2 regions of the Arthrobacter sp. 01T425 genome follow, and region 2 is predicted to be linked to the other one. Evidence: riboswitches for the same ligand, from Rfam matches in the RefSeq annotation. Region 2 holds a riboswitch; the other holds the start of a gene.
The links. Region 2 has a riboswitch for glycine ahead of gcvP (aminomethyl-transferring glycine dehydrogenase). Riboswitches for the same ligand answer to the same signal wherever they lie in the genome.
Positions count from the first base shown of each region.

Region 1: another riboswitch for glycine. It lies ahead of gcvP (aminomethyl-transferring glycine dehydrogenase); the one in region 2 lies ahead of gcvP (aminomethyl-transferring glycine dehydrogenase).

Region 1 covers NZ_JBFTPY010000028.1:31,015-37,720, reverse strand. Annotated here, with positions in the region: gene glyA (serine hydroxymethyltransferase) at 1-153, opposite strand, end outside; gene gcvH (glycine cleavage system protein GcvH) at 150-533, opposite strand; gene gcvT (glycine cleavage system aminomethyltransferase GcvT) at 591-1,727, opposite strand; gene gcvP (aminomethyl-transferring glycine dehydrogenase) at 1,738-4,584, opposite strand; glycine riboswitch at 4,637-4,744, opposite strand; glycine riboswitch at 4,746-4,843, opposite strand; gene AC1DNG_RS20670 (hypothetical protein) at 5,143-6,102, shown strand; partial or broken gene AC1DNG_RS20665 (SDR family oxidoreductase) at 6,238-6,562, opposite strand; gene AC1DNG_RS20660 (SIR2 family protein) at 6,663-6,706, opposite strand, start outside.
Region 2 covers NZ_JBFTPY010000019.1:69,890-76,595, forward strand. Annotated here, with positions in the region: gene flgN (flagellar export chaperone FlgN) at 1-31, opposite strand, end outside; gene AC1DNG_RS18345 (sigma-70 family RNA polymerase sigma factor) at 275-1,093, shown strand; gene AC1DNG_RS18350 (Dps family protein) at 1,260-1,739, shown strand; gene AC1DNG_RS18355 (MFS transporter) at 1,878-3,464, opposite strand; gene AC1DNG_RS18360 (TetR/AcrR family transcriptional regulator) at 3,532-4,071, shown strand; glycine riboswitch at 4,379-4,477, shown strand; glycine riboswitch at 4,479-4,593, shown strand; gene gcvP (aminomethyl-transferring glycine dehydrogenase) at 4,633-6,706, shown strand, end outside.

The DNA.
Region 1 (6,706 bases), on a different contig from region 2:
GTTCTCCGAGGCGATCATTTCCAGCCCGTCCCGCTGCCGGGACAGCTCGGCGTCGATCTTCGCGGCGATCTCCGGATCCAGCGCGGACACCTCCGCGTCCAGGCTCGCGGAGACGACCTGCTCAAACGCGACGGTACCCGTCGCGGCGCTCACAGCTCGCCGCCGTTCTTGGACGCGTACTCTTCAGCCGACATCAGTGGGCCTTCTTCGGTCACGGCGACCTTGAACAGCCAGCCGGCCCCGTACGGATCGCTGTTGATCAGCGCCGGATCGGAAACGACGGCGTCATTGATCTCCACCACCTCGCCCGTGACCGGCGCGTAGAGGTCCGAGACGGACTTGGTCGACTCGACCTCGCCGCAGGTCTCCCCCGCGGTCACCGCGGAACCGACCTCGGGCAGGTCCACGTAGACGATGTCGCCCAGGGCGTCGGCGGCCACGGCCGAAATCCCAATTCCTGCAGGGCCAGATCCGTCGGCAGCAACCCACTCGTGTTCAGCGGAGTACTTCAGTTCGGCTACAACTTTGCTCATTTATCTCAATCCTTAAGTTCGTATGTGGTTTCGGCAGGCTCAGCCAGCGGCGGCCGGCTACTTTTGGCGCTTGTAGAACGGCAGTGCGACGACTTCGAAAGGCTCCGTCTTGCCGCGGAGGTCAATGTCCAGGGCTGTGCCCGGTGCGGCGTGTTCGATGTCGACGTAGGCCATCGCGACCGGGTAGCCGAGGGTGGGGCTGGGCTGTCCGGAGGTCACTTCGCCGACGACGTTGCCGTCCTTGAGGACCGGGTAGTGGCTGCGGGCGGCACGGCGTCCGAGGCCCTTGAGCCCGACGAGTTTGCGGCCGGTCGTGGAGCCTGCGCCGGCTGCCTTGAGCTCGCTCAGGGCGGCCTTGCCGACGAAGTCCGACTCCTTGGCGAGCGAGACGACCGGGCCCAGGCCTGCTGCGTATGGGTTGCCTTCGCGGGAGAGTTCGTTGCCATAGAGCGGCATGCCGGCTTCCAAACGCAGCGAGTCACGGCAGGCCAGGCCGGCCGGGATGAGCCCGTGGCTGGCACCGGTTTCCAGCAGTGCTTCCCAGAGACCTGCCGCATCCTCGTTCGAGATGTAGATCTCGAAGCCGTCCTCGCCGGTGTAACCGGTGCGGGCGAGGAGCAGATCTTGTCCGTTGATCTGAACCTCAACCGCAGCGTAGTACTTCAGCTCGGTGACCAGGACATGCTGCTCGGCCGGGACCAGCGTCAGCAGGATGGCTTCGGCGTTCGGGCCCTGGACGGCGATCAGCGAGATCTCGGCGGAAACGTCTTCCACCGTCACGTCGAACCCGCCTTCTTGGGCAGAACCGGCCCTTTCGGCCAGTGCCGCGGCCACGACCTTGGCGTTGCCTGCGTTGGGGACCACCAGGTACTTGTCCTCACCGCGGCGGTAGGAGATGAGGTCATCGATGATGCCGCCGTCTTCCTGGCAGATCAGCGAGTACTTCGCCTTGCCGACGGCCACGGCCGACAGCTTCCCGGCCAGGGCGTAGTCGAGGAACGCCGCGGCGTCCGGGCCGGTGACCCAGACTTCGCCCATGTGGGAGAGGTCGAACAGGCCCGCGGCGTTGCGGACAGCGTGGTGCTCGGCGAGTTCCGATTCGTACTTCAGCGGCATCTGCCAGCCGCCGAAGTCCGTGAAGGAGGCGCCGGCTTTTTTGTGCTGCTCGTAGAGAGCGGTGTAGTTCTCACTCATCAGGAAATCCTTAGTTCTCGAATTCGGAAAGCGGCGGGCAGGAGCAGACCAGGTTGCGGTCCCCGGCGGCGCCGTCGATGCGCCCGACCGGCGGGAAGTACTTGTCCTGCCTGAGTGTGTGGACGGGGAATGCGGCCTGCTCACGCGGGTACTCGCGGGTCCAGTCGGTGCTGACGACGGCGGCTGCCGTGTGGGGTGCGTTGCGCAGCGGGGAGTTCTCCACCGTGAAATCGCCGTTGGAGACCTGGTCGATCTCCTGGCGGATGGTGATCATCGCCTCGATGAAGCGATCGATCTCCGCAAGGTCCTCGGACTCGGTGGGCTCCACCATGAGGGTGCCCGCCACGGGGAAGGACAGCGTGGGGGCGTGGAAGCCGAAGTCGATGAGGCGCTTGGCCACGTCCTCGGCGGTGACGCCGGTCCTGGCGGTCAGTTCCCGCAAATCCAGGATGCACTCGTGCGCCACCAGGCCGCTCTCCCCCGTGTAGAGAACCGGGAAGTGCTCATCCAGCCGGGATGCGATGTAGTTCGCCGCGAGCAGCGCGGACTTGGTGGCCTCGGTGAGGCCCTGGCCGCCCATCAACTTCACGTACGCCCAGGAGATCGGCAGCACACCGGCGGATCCGTAACGCGAAGCGGAGATGGCAACTCCCTTTCCCGGTTCGACCTTGTTCGCGTCCCCTGGCATGAACGGCGCCAGGTGGGCCTTGGCCGCGACCGGGCCGACGCCCGGTCCGCCGCCGCCGTGCGGGATGCAGAACGTCTTGTGCAGGTTCAGGTGCGAGACGTCACCGCCAAACTTGCCCGGCTGGGCCAGCCCGACGAGGGCGTTGAGGTTGGCGCCGTCGACGTAGACCTGGCCGCCGGCGGCGTGGACCGCGTCGCAGACCTCGCGGACGTCGGCGTCGTAGACCCCGTGCGTCGACGGGTAGGTGATCATGATGCAGGACAGGGCGTCCTTGTTGGCCTCGATTTTTGCCTGAAGGTCCGCGTGGTCGATCGTGCCGTCCGAGGCTGTGGCCACGACGACCACCTTCATGCCGGCCAGCACGGCGGAGGCGGCGTTCGTGCCGTGCGCGGAGGCCGGGATCAGGCAGACGTTGCGCTGGGCCTCCCCGCGGGAGTGGTGGTAGCCGCGGATCGCCAGCAGCCCGGCGAGCTCGCCCTGGGAACCGGCGTTCGGCTGGATCGAGACCTGGTCATAGCCCGTGATTTCGGCGAGGTCAGCTTCGAGGCCGCTGATGAGTTCCCGCCAGCCCTCGGTCTGGGAGTCCGGCGCGAAAGGGTGGATGGAGGCGAACTCCGGCCAGGAGATCGCTTCCATCTCGGCCGTGGCGTTCAGCTTCATGGTGCAGGAGCCCAGCGGGATCATGGTGCGGTCCAGGGCGAGGTCGCGGTCCGAGAGCTTGCGGATGTAGCGCAGCAGCTGGGTTTCGGAGCGGTGCGTGTTGAAGACCGGATGCTGCAGGAATTCGGAGGTGCGCAGCACCCTCCCGGGCAGCTCGAAGCCCTTGGCCTCCACCACCGGGCCGGCGCCAAAGGCGACGACCACCGCGGAGAGGACCTCCGGCGTCGTGGTTTCATCGACGGACACGCCAACTGTGTCCGCGTCGATGAGCCGCAGGTTGATGCCACGGGCCTCGGCGGCGGCGATGACCTTGGCGGCCTTGCCGGGGACGCGGACCGTGAGGGTGTCGAAGAAGGACTCGCTCGCCAGTTCCCGGCCGGCGATCTTCAGCGTGGCGGCGAGGGCGCGGGTGTTGTTGTGGACGGTCTGGGCGATCGCCTTCAGCCCGTCGGGGCCGTGGTAGACGGCGTAGAACGAGGACACGATGGCCAGCAGTGCCTGGGCGGTGCAGATGTTGGACGTGGCCTTCTCTCGGCGGATGTGCTGCTCGCGGGTCTGCAGGGCCAGGCGGTAGGCCGGGACGCCGGCGTTGTCTTTGGAGACGCCGACGATGCGGCCGGGGAGCGTGCGTTCCATGCCCTCGCGCACCGCCATGTAGGCGGCGTGCGGGCCGCCGAAGAACAGCGGCACGCCCAGGCGCTGGGTGGAGCCGACGGCGATGTCCGCCCCCTGTTCGCCCGGAGGGGTGATCAGGGTCAGGGCAAGCAGATCCGCCGCCACGGTGACCAGTGCGCCGCGTTCTTTGGCCTCGGCGATCACGCCGGACTGGTCCCACACCCGGCCGGAGACGCCCGGCTGCTGGAGGACGAGACCGTTGATGTCGCCGTCGGGCAGACCGGCGGAGAGGTCAGCGACCTGCACCTCGAAGCCCAGCGCTTCGGCGCGGCCCTTGACGATGGCAATGGTCTGCGGGAGGCAGTCGGCGTCGAGGACGGTCTTGGCCCCGGCAGCGGACTTGTTTTTGTTGGCGCGGCGCATGAGAAGCACGGCCTCGGCAACCGCGGTGGCCTCGTCCAGGAGGGACGCATTGGCGACCGGGAGCGCGGTGAGGTCCTGGACCATGGTCTGGAAGTTCAGCAGCGCCTCGAGGCGTCCCTGGGAGATTTCCGGCTGGTACGGGGTGTAGGCGGTGTACCAGGCGGGGGCTTCGAGGATGTTGCGGCGGATCACCGGCGGGGTGACGGTGTCGTAGTAGCCCTGGCCGATCATCTGCACGGCCGTCTTGTTCTTGGAGGCGAGCTTGCGCAGTTCGGCCAGCACCTGGACTTCGCTGAGGGCGCTGTCCAGGGTGAGGGGCTTTTCCTGGCGGATGGAATCGGGGACCGCGTTGTCAACGAGGCCATCAGCGCTGTCGTAGCCGACGGCCTTGAGCATGGTGTCGATGTCGGCCTGGCGGCGGGCGCCGATGTGGCGGTCTGCGAAGGTGGACGGGGACGATTGAACCGTCATGAGAGGAACTCCATAATTCAGGTGGCATCAAGACGCCACGATGATTCGGGTTCCTCCCCGCTCTGTATTGGACCTGAGAGTTTCCGTTTTGCCCTGCTGATAGCAGCGCGCCACTTGCACCGTCGGTGAGCCCGGTTGCCCGGACTGCTTTCCAGAGTTGCCTTGCCGCGGCGGTACGTGGGCCTGAGAGATTCCTGGGGAGGATTTGCTCCTACGGCGCCTGCTGAACGTACCGGCAGGACTCTCCCGCCGCAGATCATAAGCTGTGCCACTGGTCGGTGACACAGCTCACAATTTATCCGGTTCCCGGGCAGGATGCAAAATTTATTTCAATTGAGTCGCTGTTCCCGCGGACGACGGCGGGAGCTCTTCGCCGTCGTCTGCTTGCGTGGGCGAGGCGCATGAGGGCCGTGACGTTGATCCGGAACACGCGGTCCCAGAGGTCGTCATCCACCGCGTGGACCGGACCAGGGGGTTAATCCATTCGGTGCATTATTCTGGACGGATACTTTACTTTTCGTGCGCGTCCCTCCAGAGCGCTCTACGCAAGGAGCCTCCGTGAGCCTTCCGGATCGAGCGATGGAACAGGCAGCCCCCAGCAGACCACCAAGCCGGGCCCCCGCCGGGGATGCCGCTTGGGCGTGGCTGATCGGGATCCTGGCAGGATTGCTCGGCTTGGGCCCCTGGCTGGTGACCGGCGCACAGTTCCCGTTGCAGAACTTGTGGGGCGCAGAGGTCGCTCCGGACCAGATGCCCGTGTCGTTACTGCCGCTAAGCCAGTACGAACTCACCACCATCGTGGCCCTCCTCACCGTGGGAGGTGCGGCGGCCGGACTCGCGGTGCGCATCTGGTCTCCCGCCCGACGGCGACTGGTGACGTGGTGCGCGGCAGCCGGTGTTCTTGTGGTTCAGTTCACGGCGGCCGTCCAGTCCTTCACAGTGCTCGACGGAGGCTTGGCGGGCGGAACAACGGCGAGCCTCTACTTCGCCGGGCTGCTCGCGGGCGTGACCGCCTCCCTCGCGGCGGCCCTCGTGGCGCACCTGCTGCTCTGTTCAAGGTCACGGAGCCTGGCGGCATTGGGCGCCGGACTCATCGCGGTGCCGTTCGCTTCGTGGACGGTGGAGTGGGTTGTCGGCTTCGTTGGGCACCTCAACGTCCCCGTCGCAGTGCCGACAATCGCTCACTGGATTCCCGCCATCCTCGTAGGTTGCGCCCTGGCATGGTGCGGCCTTCGTCCTGCGCGGCGGACCGCAGTGTGGGCCGTGAATCTTGCCCTGTTGTGGCTGGTTCCCGCCCTGTTCATCTCGGTCAACTACGTCCTGGGAACGCGTGTACTGGCTGGCGACCTGCAGGAGATGCTGTTAATGAGTCGGCAAATCTTGGCGGCAACACTTGGGCCCGCGGGCGGAGCCGCTCCCAGAGTCTTGCTGGCTCTGGTCATCGCGTTGGCGGGGCTGGGTGCCAAATCCATTGCCGCTCGCCGGCGACCGGACGGGCACCCCTTCCCGTCCACGTAACAATCCGGGCTCACCCGCGATGTGTGGACGTGATGGCACCAGCGGATCCGATGGTGCAATGACGGATTTGATCCCCGTCCAGCGGGCGACGGCGGGACTTCCCGCCGTCGCCCGCTTGCGCTTTGGTGAGGTGCTTTAGAGCGCCGACCAGCCGCCGTCGGATGCGAGGATGGCGCCGTTGATGTTGGTGCCGTCGTCGCTGAGCAGGAAGGTGATGGACGCGGCGAGCTGGGCGGCGGTGGCGGGCGTGGGACGGTGGCCTGCATCAGCGGGCCGAGGCGTTCGGCCGCCAGCTGGGATCCCCAGGTGGCCATGATGTTGGTGATGGTGGGGCCGGGGGCCACGGCGTTGAAGCACAGGCCCCTGGGCCGTACATCACGGCCGCGTTCCTGGTCACGCCGACGACGGCCTGCTTGGACGCGGTGTAGGCGGCGCCGGCGGCGGACCCGCGCAGGCCGGCAAGACACCCCACAACGGCCGATATTGGACGTTATGTCGTGTTGTCAGCATGTCTGGACAATAGACCGGCGGATGAAGTCACTCTTGTGCCAGCAAGGGCTCTACCGTTCCCCCTGTTTGAGGAACACTCCGTGGTGGGCTGCTG
Region 2 (6,706 bases):
ACAGTGCCGCGGAGAGATCACTTGCGCTCATGTGCCCCATTCTCTTTCCGCCCCGTGAATCACAGCTTCGGGGCGGTCACCGCATTTTTCGCACAGCTTTTCCCTGAGGGTACACGCAGATCTTGGAACAGGTGATAGGTTTCCTCCATGGGTGCTGCGCCCTACTTGCGAACGCTGACTCCAATGGGGGGAGCACCGGTCGGTTTTGGGTGCGGCTCTCGGCGTTTTAAGGGTCGAGGACCCTTCGGATCCGGTCTCATGGGGGGACACAGTATTGAATCGCGTGGAACGCAACGAGATGGTCACGCAGCACCTTCCGCTGGTGGGGTATCTCGTCTCAGATTTGTGCTCGAAGGCGTCACACCTTTCTCGCGATGACTTGGCGTCAGCCGGCGCTATTGCCCTGATTACCTCGGCCGATTCGTTCGATCCAGGCCTCGGGGTGCCGTTCGGCGCTTTCGCGCGCCGGCGTATCCTTGGCGCCTTCGCAGACGAGATGCGGGCCAGCGACTGGGCCACCCGATCCGCCCGCCGCCGGATCAAGGAAACCATGTCCGTGCAGGAAACCCTGGCGTCCGCCCTGGGCCGCACCCCCACAGTGGACGAGATCGCCTCTGCCCTGGGCGTCCAGCAGAGCGTTGTGGAGGCCGCGCTCGCGGATGCCTCGCGCACATTGACGCCCCTCGACGAGGCCGTGGTGGACACCCTGGCCGCCGAAACCCTCACCCCGGAACACTCCGTGCTCGCGGACGAACGGCTCCAGTACCTTCGGGCCGCCGTGAAATCCCTTCCGGAACGGATGCGCTACGTGGTGGAGGAGATCTATTTCGGAGACCGCACGGTCAAAGACCTGGCCGCGGAACTCGGATCCACGCACGCAGCGGTGTCCCAGCAGCGTTCGGAAGCCATCCGGCTCATGCGCGACGGCCTGAGCGCCCACTACGCCGACGACCCCGAGCAGCCGTTCCAGCCCCAGTCCAGGATTACCCCGAGGCGGCGCAACGACTACCTCACCCAGCTGTCCGAATCCACCTCCGGCGGCATCACACGGGCCGTGTTCCCGCGTGGGCCCATCCTCAACGAGGCCGTCTAAGCCGCCCCCAAAACGGTTAGTAAGCCGACTTAGTAAGCTGACCGAGAAATTCCTCCCAGAAGCATCGCGGCCCGGCGCCGCGCTGCGGTAGCGTCGGAAGCATCGGCCGGGGTGCCAGCAATGGCATGCGCGGCCCGCACGGCACCGGTTCTATCGAGGAGGATTCATGAAAGCATCACCAACATTGACGACCAACCTGCAGGCAGTACTGGTGGACCTGATCGAACTCCACGTTCAGGGCAAGCAGGCACACTGGAACATCGTCGGGACCAACTTCAGGGACCTTCACCTCCAGCTGGATGAAATCATCGACGCCGCCCGGGGATTCGCGGATGACCTTGCCGAGCGCATGCGTGCCCTCCACGCCCTCCCGGACGGCCGAAGCTCCACGGTTTCCAAGTCCACCGCACTGGCCGAGTTCCCGAAGGGCCTGATCAACACGAAGGACGCCATCGAGCGGATTGTCGCCGCGCTTGAGGCGGCCGTCGGCACCATGCGCAAGGTCCATGACGAAGTGGACGAGGAAGATCCCACCACCGCGGATCTGCTGCACGAGTTCATCGCCAAGTTTGAGCAGTACGCCTGGATGGTGAATGCCGAGACCATGCGGGCCACTGCCAGCGTGACCACCCCGGACAGCAAGTAGGGACCGGCTCCCACACCCCCCCCAAAAAAAACAGCAGCGTCCGGCACCGGGTATCCTCCCGGCGCCGGACGCTGCTGTTTAAGGGCTGGAACCCCTTGGTGCTGACGACGGCTTGACGCTGACGGCGGCCGCTGAGCCCTATTGGGCCTTCGGCACCGACCGCAGGACGACGGCGGCCAGGACGCAGGCCCCGGACATCAGGACCAGTGCAATGGACGCCGTGACGTGCACGCCCGAGTCGAAGGCGGTGCGCGCGGCCGCCGTCACCGCCTCGGCCAGGGGCGCCGGAAGCATCCGGGCCAGATCCACAGCGCCGGCCAGGGTTTCACCGGCCTGGCGGGTGGCCGCCGCCGGGGCGAGTTCGGACACGCCCGCGGGAAGCCGGAGGTTGCCCTGGTAGGAGGCCGTCAGGATTGAGCCGAGAATCGCCGTACCCAGCAGGGACCCCACTTCGTAGCCGGTCTCGGAGATAGCGGCGGCTGCCCCTGCCTTATCGGCGGGCGCCGCGCCCAGGATCAGGTCATTGGAGATCGTCTCCGCGGCCCCCACCCCCAGGCAGAGCACCAGCAGGGCGGCAAGGAGCAGCGACGGGCCCTGGCTGTGGTCGCCGAATGCCACCACGAAATAGCCCGCCGCGCTCAGCAGCAGGCCGCCGGCCACCACAAAGCCGGGCCGCACCTTGCGCACCAGCGGGACCACGAGCAGCCCCGCTACAACCGTGGCGATGAGGGCCGGGACCATGGCGACGCCGGAGGCCGAGGGGGACTGGCCCTCCAGCAGCTGCAGGTGCTGGGCCAGGAAGAGAATGAAGCCGTTGAAGGAGAACAGTGCCAGGACGTTGGCCACAATGGCCGTACTGAAGATCCGGTTGCCAAACAGGCTGACGTCGAGCATCGGCGCGGTGCTGTGGTCTGTCCTGTGGATACGGGCAAGCGCGCGTTGCCGCCGGATGAACACATAGCCCATGAGCAGGCCGGTTCCGATGCTCGCGAAGGCCTCGGGAGCCGGCCCGTGGGTGGCAAGGGCTTTGATCCCGTAGACCACCGGCACCATGACCAGCAGGGACAGGGCAATGCTGGGCACGTCCACCCGGCCCGGCTTCGGATCGCGGGATTCCGGGATCAGGGCCGGCCCGAGCAGCAGCAGCGGCAGGATGATCGGCACCGCGACCAGCAGGACGGCGCCCCACCAGAAGTGTTCCACCAGCCAGCCGCCGACAATCGGGCCGAGGGCGGCGCCGCCGGAGAAGCCGGCGGCCCAGATCGCCACCGCCAGCCTGCGCCGGTTGGGCTGCGGAAAGATGTTCCGGATCAGCGACAGCGTGGATGGCATCAGCATGGCGCCGAACAGGCCAAGCCCGGCGCGGCCGGCGATCAGCCATTCCGCACTCGGCGCGAACGCCGTCACGGCGGACACCGCGGCAAAGCCTGCGCTGCCCACGAACAGCAGCCGGCGCCGGCCGATCCTGTCGCCCAGGGAACCCATCGCGACCAGGAGTCCGGCCAGGACCAGGGGGTAGGCGTCGACGATCCAGAGCAGTTCGACGCCGGAGGCGGTCAGGCTGCTGGCGATGGCCGGCAGGGCGAACGTGAGCGCGGTGTTGTCCACGGCCACGAGCAGGACGGGGAACATCAGCAGGGCCAGCGCCACCCAGTCACGCCACGGTGCCCGGGGCCCGGTGGCCGCAGGAGTGCTGGTGGCTACGGTGATCGATGAAATGCTCATAAGGATAACTATACCGTCTGGACGGTACAGTTAAGAAATGCGCGCGCGGACAGGCATGATGGGAGGCATGCCCAGGAAACCCGTCGCCCGCGAGGCCGTCCTCGATGCCTTCGAATCCCTGCTCATCGAAGTCGGTGAACGCGCCGCGACGCTGGACGCCGTCGCGCGCCGGGCCGGCGTCTCCAAGGGCGGCCTGCTCTACCATTTTCCGACGAAAGAGGCCATGATCGCGGTCCTGCTGGAACGGCTGGACCGGCTCCTGGCTGCCGATGTTGCGGCCATGGCGGCAGCCCCGGAAGGGGCGGCGGCGTACTTCATCAAGTCCTCGGTGTGGGCGGACACGCCCATGGACCGGGTCTTCGTGGCGGCCACGCGGCTCGCCGAGGTGGCGCACGGGGAAACCCTCCGCCGCTTCGCCGCCGGCCAGGCGAGCTGGCTGGAACTGCTGGCGGCCGACGTCGGGCCCGCCATGGCGAAGGCCGTCCTGTGCATGGGGGACGGGCTGTACTTCAACGCCATGCTGGCGCGGGGTCCCGGCGGGCCGCCGCCGGAAGTCGAGGCGGACGTCCAGAGCCTCCTGGCCGCCGTCGAGCGCCTGCGCGGCTGAAGCCCACACCCACCCCCTCCGACCCCCTACTCCCCGCCGACCCCCTTACTCCCCGCCGACCCCCTTACTCCCCGCCGACCCCCTTACTCCCCGCCGAATTCGCCGGAAGCGTTCGAGTACGCCGGAAAGTTGCGGCGACTCCGGGCGTTTCCGGCGAATTCGCGCCGCCGGATTCGCCGCCGGGTGGCTCGTGGCCCGTAACCTGGGTCCGCCGCCGGGAGGGAGTTTGCGGACGCGCGCCCGGCATAGGACAATGAGAGTTGTGACTGTAGTCACCCCCGATTGAACACCTAATTAAATACGCCTTTGATCTGCGGCGGGAGAGTCCTGCAAGTAGGTACAAGCAGGCGCCGTAGGAGCAAACCCTCCCCAGGAATCTCTCAGGCCCATGTACCGCCGCGGCAAGGCATCTCTGGAAAGTAGCAGGCGTGTCCCGGACATGCTGTGCTCACCGACGGTGCAAGCGGAGCCCTGAAACGCGGGCTGCGCGGAAACTCTCAGGTCCAATACAGAGCGGGGAGGAACCCGAATCAATGTGGCGTACCCTGCGCCGCCTGAGTTATGGAGTTCCTTGTGACTGTTACCCCAGCCTCCACGTCCTTCGTTGACCGGCATATCGGCGCGCGCCGCCAGGCCGACGTCGACGCCATGCTGAAGGCTGTCGGCTACGACACCGTCGACGCCCTGGTGGACACCGCCGTTCCGAAGGACATCCGCCAGGACGCCGACCTCGCGCTCGCCGCGGCCCTGAGCGAGGTCGAAGTCCTCGCCGAGCTGCGCAAGCTGGCGTCGAAGAACAAGACCGCCGTGCAGATGATCGGGCAGGGCTACTACGACACGCTCACCCCGCCGGTGATCCGCCGCAACATCCTCGAAGCCCCGGCCTGGTACACCGCGTACACGCCCTACCAGCCGGAGATCTCGCAGGGCCGGCTGGAGGCGCTGCTGAACTTCCAGACCATGGTCCAGGACCTGGTCGGCCTGCCGATCGCCAACGCCTCCCTGCTGGATGAAGCCACCGCCGTGGCCGAGGCCGTGCTGATGATGCGCCGCGCGAATAAGAACAAGACGGCGCACGACGGCAAGACCGTCCTCGACGCCGACTGCCTGCCCCAGACCATCGCGATCGTCAAGGGCCGCGCCGAGGCCCTCGGCTTCGAGGTCGAGGTCGCCGACCTCTCCAAGGGCCTGCCCGACGGCGTCATCAACGGCGTCGTCCTGCAGCAGCCGGGCGTCTCCGGCCGCGTGTTCGACCACACCGCCGTGATCGCCGACGCCAAGGAACGCGGCGCCCTCGTCACCGTCGCGGCAGATCTCCTCTCCCTGACCCTGATCACGTCCCCGGGCGAGCAGGGCGCTGACATCGCCGTCGGATCCGCCCAGCGCTTCGGCGTGCCGCTGTTCTTCGGCGGACCGCACGCTGCCTACATGGCCGTCCAGAAGGGGCTCGAGCGCTCCATGCCCGGCCGCCTCGTGGGTGTCTCCAAGGACAACGCCGGCGTTCCCGCCTACCGCCTGGCCCTGCAGACCCGCGAGCAGCATATCCGCCGCGAGAAAGCCACCTCCAACATCTGCACCGCCCAGGCCCTGCTGGCCATCGTGGCTTCCTTCTACGCCGTCTACCACGGCCCGGACGGGCTGAAGGCAATCGCCCAGTCGGTCCACGTCCACGCGAAGACCATCGCCGCCTCCCTGAAGGCCGCCGGCCTGGACGTGCTGCACACCTCTTTCTTCGACACCATCACCGTCTCCGTGCCGGGCCGGGCAGCTGAGATCATCGCGGCAGCCGACGCCAAGGGCGTCAACCTGCGCGCCATCGACGCCGACACCGTCGGCATCTCCGCCGACGAGGCCACGACGGTGGCCGTCGTCGCCGACGTCATTGCCGCGTTCGGCGCGTCCGTGACTGCCGCGGCTGCAGGCACGGACACTGCGTTCGGCCTGGACCCCGCCGTCGAGCGCACCTCCGACTACCTGCAGCACCCGGTGTTCAACACCCACCGTTCCGAAACCCAGCTGCTGCGCTACATCCGCCGTCTCTCGGACCGCGACCTGGCCCTGGACCGGACCATGATCCCGCTGGGGTCGTGCACCATGAAGCTGAACGCCACCGCCGAGATGGAGGCCATCTCCTGGCCGGAGTTCGCGTCCATCCACCCGTTCGCCCCGGAATCCCAGACCGCCGGCTGGCGTGAACTGATCGAGGACCTCGAAGGCCAGCTGACCGAGATCACCGGCTACGACCAGGTCTCCATCCAGCCCAACGCCGGTTCCCAGGGGGAGCTCGCCGGGCTGCTGGCGATCCGCGGCTACCACCTCTCCCGCGGTGATGCCCAGCGCAACATCTGCCTGATCCCGGCCTCCGCGCACGGCACGAACGCGGCCTCGGCCGTGTTGGCCGGCATGAAGGTCGTGGTGGTGGCCACGGCTTCGGACGGCACGATCGACCACGCGGACCTGACCGCGAAGATCGAGCTGCACAAGGACGCGCTGTCCTGCATCATGATCACCTACCCGTCCACGCACGGGGTGTACGACGCCGATGTCCGCGAGGTCTGCGACGCGGTCCACGCCGCCGGCGGCCAGGTCTACATTGACGGCGCCAACCTCAACGCCCTGGTCGGGCTGGCCCAGC